DNA from 4 places in the Thalassospira permensis NBRC 106175 genome. Region 3 is predicted to be linked to each of the others. Evidence: predicted binding sites of a transcription regulator. Region 3 holds the regulator's gene; each other region holds the start of a gene.
What was found. Region 3 encodes PhoB, which activates phosphate uptake and scavenging genes when phosphate is short. Its sites were predicted from a motif close to TNTCATAAAACTGTCA; they were not measured.
Positions count from the first base shown of each region.

Region 1: phnF (phosphonate metabolism transcriptional regulator PhnF) is a predicted target of PhoB. The motif match lies at 900-915, and genes of this name have one in related genera.
Region 2: SMB34_RS06785 (RNA degradosome polyphosphate kinase) is a predicted target of PhoB. The motif match lies at 1,127-1,142, and genes of this name have one in related genera.
Region 4: SMB34_RS15480 (choice-of-anchor I family protein) is a predicted target of PhoB. The motif match lies at 870-885, and genes of this name have one in related genera.

Region 1 covers NZ_AUNC01000023.1:26,833-29,036, forward strand. The annotation lists gene phnH (phosphonate C-P lyase system protein PhnH) at 1-308, opposite strand, end outside; gene phnG (phosphonate C-P lyase system protein PhnG) at 305-793, opposite strand; gene phnF (phosphonate metabolism transcriptional regulator PhnF) at 926-1,639, shown strand; gene SMB34_RS12005 (trimeric intracellular cation channel family protein) at 1,649-2,204, opposite strand, start outside.
Region 2 covers NZ_AUNC01000011.1:12,037-14,240, reverse strand. The annotation lists gene SMB34_RS06785 (RNA degradosome polyphosphate kinase) at 1-1,025, opposite strand, end outside; gene SMB34_RS06780 (SixA phosphatase family protein) at 1,221-1,757, shown strand; gene aspS (aspartate--tRNA ligase) at 2,004-2,204, shown strand, end outside.
Region 3 covers NZ_AUNC01000001.1:116,164-118,367, forward strand. The annotation lists gene pstB (phosphate ABC transporter ATP-binding protein PstB) at 1-226, shown strand, start outside; gene phoU (phosphate signaling complex protein PhoU) at 248-970, shown strand; gene phoB (phosphate regulon transcriptional regulator PhoB) at 988-1,683, shown strand; gene SMB34_RS00425 (cation:proton antiporter domain-containing protein) at 1,746-2,204, opposite strand, start outside.
Region 4 covers NZ_AUNC01000034.1:139,505-141,708, reverse strand. The annotation lists gene SMB34_RS15485 (NAD(P)/FAD-dependent oxidoreductase) at 1-787, opposite strand, end outside; gene SMB34_RS15480 (choice-of-anchor I family protein) at 960-2,204, shown strand, end outside.

The sequences.
Region 1 (2,204 bases), on a different contig from region 3:
ACGGCAAAATCGGCAGCGGACGGTGTGCCGGTGATCGGGCTGCCGCAATGGAATTTCAGATGGGCATTGGCCCCGTCCGATGCGCAACCAGGTGACAGCCAGATTGTCGTATCCATATCGGCCATCGCCAGCAGAAAGGCGGTTGCGGATTTGTTCAGCCCGGCCGGTGCGGGGAGATCAAGCGGCAGATCGTAAATACGACCGGGATGGGCCATCGCATCAAGAAGGGTGCGAAACACGGCATTGGAGTCAAAGGCGGCATTTTCAAAACCGCGCAGCAATTCGGGGGTCCGGGCTTGTGGGGTCATTCGTCTTCTCCGCGGACAAGGGTAAAGAAATCGACCTTGGTGGCGGCGACCTTGCGGGCGGCTTCGCGTTTTGCCTCGGCCTGCTGGCGGGCCAGCATGTCGATGAAATCGGACGCACCATCGTCGCGTTGCATGATCGCATCAAACAGGGCGGCATATTGTGCCTGTATCTTGTCGCGCCCCTTGACATAGGCATGACCGACCGTGCCATCGGACAAAGTGACCGCGCAGCGTGTGACGGTCATTTCGCCAAGGTTGAAGCGCTGCCCGGCCCCACCGGCGCGACCGCGCACCATGACCATGCCGATTTGCGGTTCGCGCAGGTGGCTCCATTGCACATCGGCAAAATGATCGTGCCATTCCTGTTCAAGAATTGTGCGGTCCGTGCGGGCCAGCACCGCCATCCAGCGTTGGCGTGCCTGTGTGGCGGGATCGATGTTCGATCCGTGGTCTGATCCGGATTGCGGGGCGGGTTGCGCCGTCATCTGTTTGATCCTTCCTTGCGGGTATCGACAAATTCAAAATTTGTCTAGACGTCTATACATATTCACGTTATAAGACGATTACGCGGGCTTGGCAAAGGCCTTGCGGTGAAAGTTTTGTGAATGGGGATTTCGATGGATTGGGAAGCCGGGCTATCTATCTGGAAGCAAATCGAAAAACAGCTTCTTGCCGATATTGCCAGTGGGGTCTTCGCACCTGGCGATAAAATGCCGACCGAGATGGAACTGGTTCGCCGATTCGGCGTGAATCGCCATACGGTGCGACGTGCGATGTCAGCCCTTGTCGATGCCAATGTCGTGCGTGTCGAACAGGGGCGGGGGGCATTTGTTCAGGAACAGATTCTGGATTATCCGCTTGGTGCCAAAACGCGGTTTTCCCAGATCGTATCGGGCCGTCATCGATTGCCCGACAAGAGATTGATTTCGTCTGAAATCCTGAAAGCCAGTGCGACCATCGCCCAGTTTCTGGATGTCAAACCGGGGACGCGGGTTGTTGAACTGTTTTCCGTGTCTGAGGCCGATGGCATTCCGCTGGCGGTGGCGACAAGCTATCTTCCGGTTGCCCGGTTCGAGGGGATTGTCGAGATATTTACCCAGACAAAATCCCTGACCGAAGCTTTCAAGCATTTCGGGATCGATGATTACAGCCGCAAAACCACCCGCATCAGTGCCCAGTTGCCATCATCACGCGTTGCCAGCCTGCTGAAACAGGCCAAAAACCGGCCGGTGATATCGACGGAAAGTGTTGATGTCGATTCTGCCGGTGTACCGATTGAATACGGGATTACCGCCTTTTCCAGTGACCGGGTGCAGTTGATTGTCGAGTAGCAGACAGGTTCAGTATTCCCGCCCCGGACGGGCCCTATAGACCGGGAAGCTCAGTTTAAACCATATGGCACTTGCGCGCAGGGCGAAGGAGCACAGGAACGCGATCAGGGCGACCGGGGCACGGGGAAGCGACAGTATATCGGTGCCGATCACATAGATTGATGCGCCGAGAAGCGCGCAGGTGATGTAAATTTCAGGGCGCAGGATCAGCGGGATTTCGTTACACACCACATCACGGACCATGCCGCCAAATGTGGCCGTGATGGTGCCAAGGATGATGGCAACCAATGGCGATACGCCAAGGTTAAGGCCGATAGCCGCCCCCGTCACGCCAAACATCGCAAGACCAAGCGCATCAAGCCAGATCAGCGCGACATAACGCCGTTCAACCAGATGGGCGGTGAAATAGGTGAAGACGGCACTGCCGATACAGGTAATGACCCAGGCCGGGTCCCTGATCCAGAAAACCGGTGTGGCGCCGGTGATCACGTCGCGAACCGTCCCGCCGCCGATGCCGGTAAAGGTCGCGATCAAAACGAAGCCGACAATATCCATCTGGCGCCGC
Region 2 (2,204 bases), on a different contig from region 3:
ATCGCGGCAAAGCAATCGCCGCCAAAGTCGCGCACCCGTTCGGGATAACGCGCGCCATAGGGCGGGAACAGAAGATCATGATGCAGATCTGAATCGATCAGCTGTTTGACATCGACAAGCCCGACAAGCCCGTCGACCTTGACGACTTCTTCGGGGGCGACAGAAAGTTCGTCGACCACGAAATCCAGAAGGTCTTCTGGCATCTCGGCATTGACTTTAAGCCGGATGATGCTGCCGCGCCGCCGGCGTTTCAGGGCGGTTTTGAAAACGCGCACCAGATCTTCGGCTTCTTCCTCGATTTCAACGTCCGAGTCACGGATAACGCGGAACAGGCCGTGTTCGATCATGTCGAAACCGGGGAACAGCTTGTTAAGGTAAAGGACAATCGCCTGTTCCAGCGGCAGATAGCGTTCTGTCCGGCCCGGCAGGCGCAGGAAACGCCCGATTTTCGGCGGAACCGGGATCAGACCGCGCATGTTATGCCCGTCTGCCGGGTCAAACAGCTGCATGACAATCGCGAAACCAAGGTTCGGAATGAACGGGAAGGGATGCGACGGATCAATCGCAAGCGGCGTCAGCGTCGGGAAGATTTCGCGCATGAAATAGCCGTCCAGCCATTTGCGATCTGTCTGGGTCAGGTCTTCCGGCCCGATCACGGAAATGCCATGCTTTTCCATCTCGGTGCTGATCTGCTGCCAGATGCGTTGCTGGTCCTGCATCAATTGGTTGGCGTGATAGGTGATGGCGCGCAACTGTTCGGACGGGCTCATGCCATCCTGGCTGACTTTTGTCATGCTTGCGCGCACTTGCCCGACCAGACCGGCAACGCGAACCATATAAAATTCGTCAAGGTTGCTGGCGGAAATCGACAGGAAACGCACGCGTTCCAGCAACGGATGCCGCTTGTTCTGAGCCTCTTCAAGGACGCGGCCGTTGAAGGCCAGCCACGAAAGTTCGCGGTTTATAAAGCGCTTGTCCGAATCAAGTGTGATGGCGCTTGATTGAATAACGGCGGCGTGGGTCACGCGATGCTCCCTGCGAAAGTGGGTTTGTGTCCTTGAAATAAAGCGACAGGTCCCGGTTGCGATTGGAGTATAGGATAACTGCTTGTCGGGGTGCAATTTTCTTAAATTTTTAAGTCAGTTTTCTTGGTGGCTTCACAGCGCCCGATGTGGCATGCAAAAGTCTGCTTTCCTTAAGAACACCGGATATCCGATTTCATGAAGACATTGCTTCTGCTCAGGCATGCAAAATCAAGCTGGACCGACCCATCCCGATCCGATCACGACCGGGAACTGAACCGGCGCGGCGAAAAGGCGGCCCCGGTGATGGGACGCTATTTGCATGAACAGGGGCTGGTGCCCGATCTGATCTGGTGTTCAACCGCCGAACGTGCGGTTCAGACATTAACCCTGCTGGGGCGCGATTTTGCCAGTGCATCCGACGTGATCTACAACGAAGACCTTTATATGGCGACCGAGGCCGTGCTGCTTGAAAGCCTTGGGCACACCCATGATGAGGCCCGCTGTGTGATGATGATCGGCCATAATCCGGGACTTGCCGATTTCGCCGCCCGGCTGTTTGGCGAGGGCGATGGCGAGGCATTGCTGGAAATGAACCGTAAATATCCGACCTGCGGTCTTTGCCAGTATGAATTTGATGTTGAGCATTGGGCGGACGTTCGGTTTGAGACCGGGCGCCTGATCCGCTTTGTAAAGGTCAAGGATTTGCAGGGGATCGGTGCGCCGCCGACCTGAAATTCCGGCCCGCAATGCAGACCATTGCGACGGGCACTTGACGGCGGGGCTTTGGCAGCGTTTTATACCGCAGAATTTCAAGCGCCGCGTCGCGCAAACAGACAGATCACCCGATTTAAGCCCCCCGAATTGACCGGAGTGGCTGGATTGCGGTGCTTTTTTGTTTGACAGCGCGGTGCAGCCATGCACCTTTGCGCCAAATTTGTGGCCCAAAATACCAAGCATACAAAGCAACCTGGAAAGACCATGCATCCTTATCGTTCACACAATTGTAATGCGTTGCGCGCCTCTGACGCCGATGCGGAAGTGCGCCTGTCCGGCTGGATCCACCGCAAGCGCGACCACGGCAACCTTCTGTTTGTCGATTTGCGCGACCATTACGGCATCACCCAGATCGTGATCGATATTTCAAGCCCGCTTTTCGCGGTTCTTGAAAAGTCGCGCGCC
Region 3 (2,204 bases):
ACTTGACCCGATTGCAACCGCAAAGGTCGAGGAACTGATCGACGAGCTTCGTTCGAACTACACCATTGTGATCGTGACGCACTCCATGCAGCAGGCCGCCCGCGTGTCGCAGCGCACGGCGTTTTTCCATCTCGGCAAGCTGGTCGAAGTGGGCGAAACCGATCAGATTTTCACCAATCCCAAGGACGAGCGCACCAAGGGATACATTACGGGTCGCTTCGGTTAAGTCCGGGCAGGAGTATTTTCGATGGTCGATGAGAAACATCATATCGTCAGTTCGTTTGACGAAGAACTGACCCGTCTTAACAACATCATTTCGCAGATGGGCGGGCTTGCCGAAAGTCAGCTGATTTCCGCCATTCGTGCGATCGTTAAACGGGATTCGGAACTGGCCGAGAAGGTCATTCTTTCCGATCACCGTATCGATACGCTGGAACAGGAAGTGCAGGATTTTGCCGTACGTCTTCTGGCCCTGCGTCAGCCGATGGCAGATGACCTGCGGCAGGTGGTGACCGCGCTTAAACTGTCCAACGATCTGGAACGTATAGGTGATCTGGCGAAAAACATCGCCAAGCGTGCGCAGGTTCTTAACCAGGTGCCGCCGATCCGCCCGGTTCAGGTGATCCCGAACATGGCCAAGCTGTGCCAGGAAATCATCAAGGACGTTCTGGATGCCTATATCGAGGGTGATGCGGAAAAGGCCCAGCGTGTCTGGGCGCGCGATCAGGAAGTTGACGATATGTACAATTCCCTGTTCCGTGAACTGCTGACCTATATGATGGAAGATCCGCGTAACATCACGGCATCGACCCATCTGCTGTTTATCGCCAAGAATATCGAACGTATTGGCGATCATGCGACCAACATTGCCGAAACGATCTATTACCGGATCAAGGGCGAAGACCTGCCGATGGATACTCGGCCAAAAAATGACGCGGCGAACTTTGCCGTCGTAGAACCGAATGAGTGACACTGGAGCATAGGAAGATGGACCCAACGGTTCTTATCGTCGAGGACGAAGCTGCAATCGTAACCATGTTGCGCTACAACCTCGAACGCGAGGGGATGCAGGTTGTCGAAGCCGGGGACGGTGACGAAGCGTTGAAAATTCTGGCCGAAACCCATGTCGATCTGGTCCTTCTGGACTGGATGCTGCCGGTGATGTCAGGGATCGAGGTTTGCCGCCAGATCCGCCGGAAGCCTGAAAGCCGCGATTTGCCGGTGATCATGGTTACGGCGCGTGGCGAAGAAGGCGACCGCATCCGCGGCCTTGATACCGGGGCCGATGATTATGTGACCAAGCCGTTTGCGATTGGTGAATTGCTGGCGCGTATTCGCGCACTTCTGCGTCGATCCGGTCCGGCGCAACCACAAGGGCAGTTGATCTATTCCGATATCGAAATGGATCTGGCCGCCCATCGTGTCAGTCGTAACGGCAAGGCTATCCATCTTGGCCCGACCGAATTCCGTCTGCTGCGTTATTTCCTGGAACATCCGGGGCGGGTTTTCTCGCGCGAGCAGCTTCTGAATGCGGTTTGGGGGCCGAATATCTATGTCGAAACCCGCACGGTTGATGTTCACATTCGTCGTCTGCGCAAGGCATTGAATGACGTCAAGGGAACGCGCGATGTAATCCGCACGGTTCGTGCCGCGGGTTATGCACTGGATGTCGAAGCCGCCTGATTGCGGTTATTCCGGAAGACGAAACGAAAGACCCCCATTCTTGTGATGGGGGTCTTTGTGTTTCAGGTGCTTTTCCTGGATTTTGCCGGTTTGGCAGTTTTTTGTGCCTGGTCTTCGGTTTTTTGGCGCGCGGTGCGCGGGGCAAGTTCGTTCATCAGCAGCATATCGGCACGCCGGAACTTGGCTATTTCGAGATCGATATCTTCCTGCGGGATATCGCAGGCCGCCAGAACGTGATCGGACAGGCGTAAACCGGTTTCAAGTACCTCGGGGATGGCCGCATCGGCACCACTGCGTGACAGCGGACCGATATGGGTGATGTCCTGGGCACGGGCAAAGATTTTCAGATGTGGATAATGCTGTCGCAGCAAGGCGACGGTCTTTTCGGTTGCGTGCGGGTTGCCCATGGCAACGGCGGCAATATGGGCCTGTTCGGTATGGGCGGCACGAAATGTTTCCGGTCGGGACCCATCGGCAAAATAAACCGGCAGACCTTCGGCTCGGCCACGCGAAACCTGTTG
Region 4 (2,204 bases), on a different contig from region 3:
ATGCGATGCGTTCCTTGTCTTCTTCCAGGTGATCACGTGACCATTCCGGACTTGCGTGCAGAACCCAAAGATCAGGTGAAGGTCGATGGATCAGATCACGGTGATCGCCATTGCGTGCCGCCCAGCTGATCGCAGGATCGGGATGGATCATGGCATCAAATGCCGTGGGCAACGGTTTGGCAAATGCAATCATGGCTGCCCAGCACGGTGCCATTTCCACATCCGCAATGGGATCAAATCTTGGGGCAAGTGGTTGCAGAAGCTCTGCGGTTTGCGGGGCAGGGGCGGTAACAATCACACCGTCAAATGGCCCGAATTCACCATCCAGATCGTCATGCAGAATAAAGCTGCGTGGTCCGGCGGTTTCGATACAGGTAATACGGTGTTCTTTGCGGATTTCAAACGGATCAAGCAGCGGGGTGATCAGTTTGTTCATTTGCGGTGACCCCTGATACCAGATATCTGCAGCCGTATTTGTACGTTTCAAAGCCGATGCCGGTGCCCCTGCGGTTGCTTTTTCGCCACGAAGGAGATGTGGTTGCCATTTCCGAACGGATTTTTGATGTTCGGCCTGTTGCAGGAATGATTGAAATTCCGGATGCAGTGCCGTGACATATTGGGCGCCATGATTGAAATTGCCCAATTCGGTACGACGTGTTGCAAGTCGCCCTCCGGCACCACGGCTTTTTTCAAAAACCGTTACGCAAAAGCCGACTGCATGAAGTGTGGCCGCCGCCCGAAGGCCGGCCATTCCCGCACCGATCACGGCAATATTCATTGGGGCCATTTTATTGTTCCTGTTCGAACCTTGTGAACCTTTTCCTCCTTACGTCAGAAGTCGTTGTTTGGAGCATCAACACCCCGAAGATATTTATGAAACTGTCATCGTCAGGTCATTAAACCGTTACGCATTGTCCGCAGTTTGTCTGCCACGGTTCATCCAGTTTTCAGGGGGAAATATGCGTTATTCTTTGATGGCCACGGTGGCATTTTCGGTTATGCTCGGTGCCTGCGGCACCACGACAACGTCAAAAAACATGGTAATGGCCGTTGATACGGCGTCGCCTGCCGCCAAGCCGCTTTCAATCGTGCCGATGGGCGACTATCGAACCGGCATGTTTGACGAAGGGGCCGCGGAAATTCCGGCTTTTGACCCGGTGACCAAACGCATATTCGTGGTCAATGGTGGCGACAAGTCGATTGATATTCTTGATATGTCGGACCCTGAAACACTTGCAAAAATCGGTTCGGTCAAGCTTTCGGCATGGGGTAAGGCGGCAAACAGCGTTGCCGTTCATGGCAATATTGTCGCAGCGGCTGTCGAGGATGACGACAAACAGGCACCGGGCAAGGCCGTGTTCTTTAACACGGATGGTGATTTCATTGCGGCTGTAACTGTCGGTGCATTGCCCGACATGATCAAATTTACTCCGGATGGCAAGCACGTTCTGGTCGCGAACGAAGGCGAGCCGAACGACGCATTTGACAACGACCCGGAAGGGAGTGTTTCGATTATCCCGGTATCGGGAAATCTCGCCGATCTGTCAGATGCCGATGTTCACACGGTAAACTTTGGCTTCCTGAATGATGTGGACCTGCCTTATGGCATGCGGACATCAAACCCGGGAACGTCGACCGTGGCACAGGATGTCGAGCCGGAATATATCGCCGTCTCGAAAGACAGTAAAACGGCTTATGTTTCACTTCAGGAAAACAATGCGGTGGCGATCATTGATATTGAAACCGCAAACGTTGTCCGGGTTGCCGGTCTTGGCTTCAAGGACCATTCGGTCAACGCATTTGATGCCAGCGACAAGGACGGCAAAATCAACATCCGTACATGGCCTGTGATGGGCATGTATATGCCAGACACGATCGATGCTATCGAAATCGGCGGCAAAACCTGGGTCCTGACGGCAAACGAAGGCGACTCACGCGACTATGACGGCTACAGCGAAGAAACCCGCGTCGGAAAACTGACCCTTGATCCGGTCGCCTTCCCGAATGCCGCAACCCTGCAAAAAGATGAAAACCTCGGTCGCTTGAAAACGACTACTGCGCAGGGCGATACGGATGGTGATGGCGATTTCGATGTGATCTACAGCTATGGGGCACGTTCGTTCTCGGTCCTGAATGCGAATGGCGACATGGTTTTTGACAGTGGCGACAAGTTCGAACAGTTCATGGCGGCCAATTACGGGAGA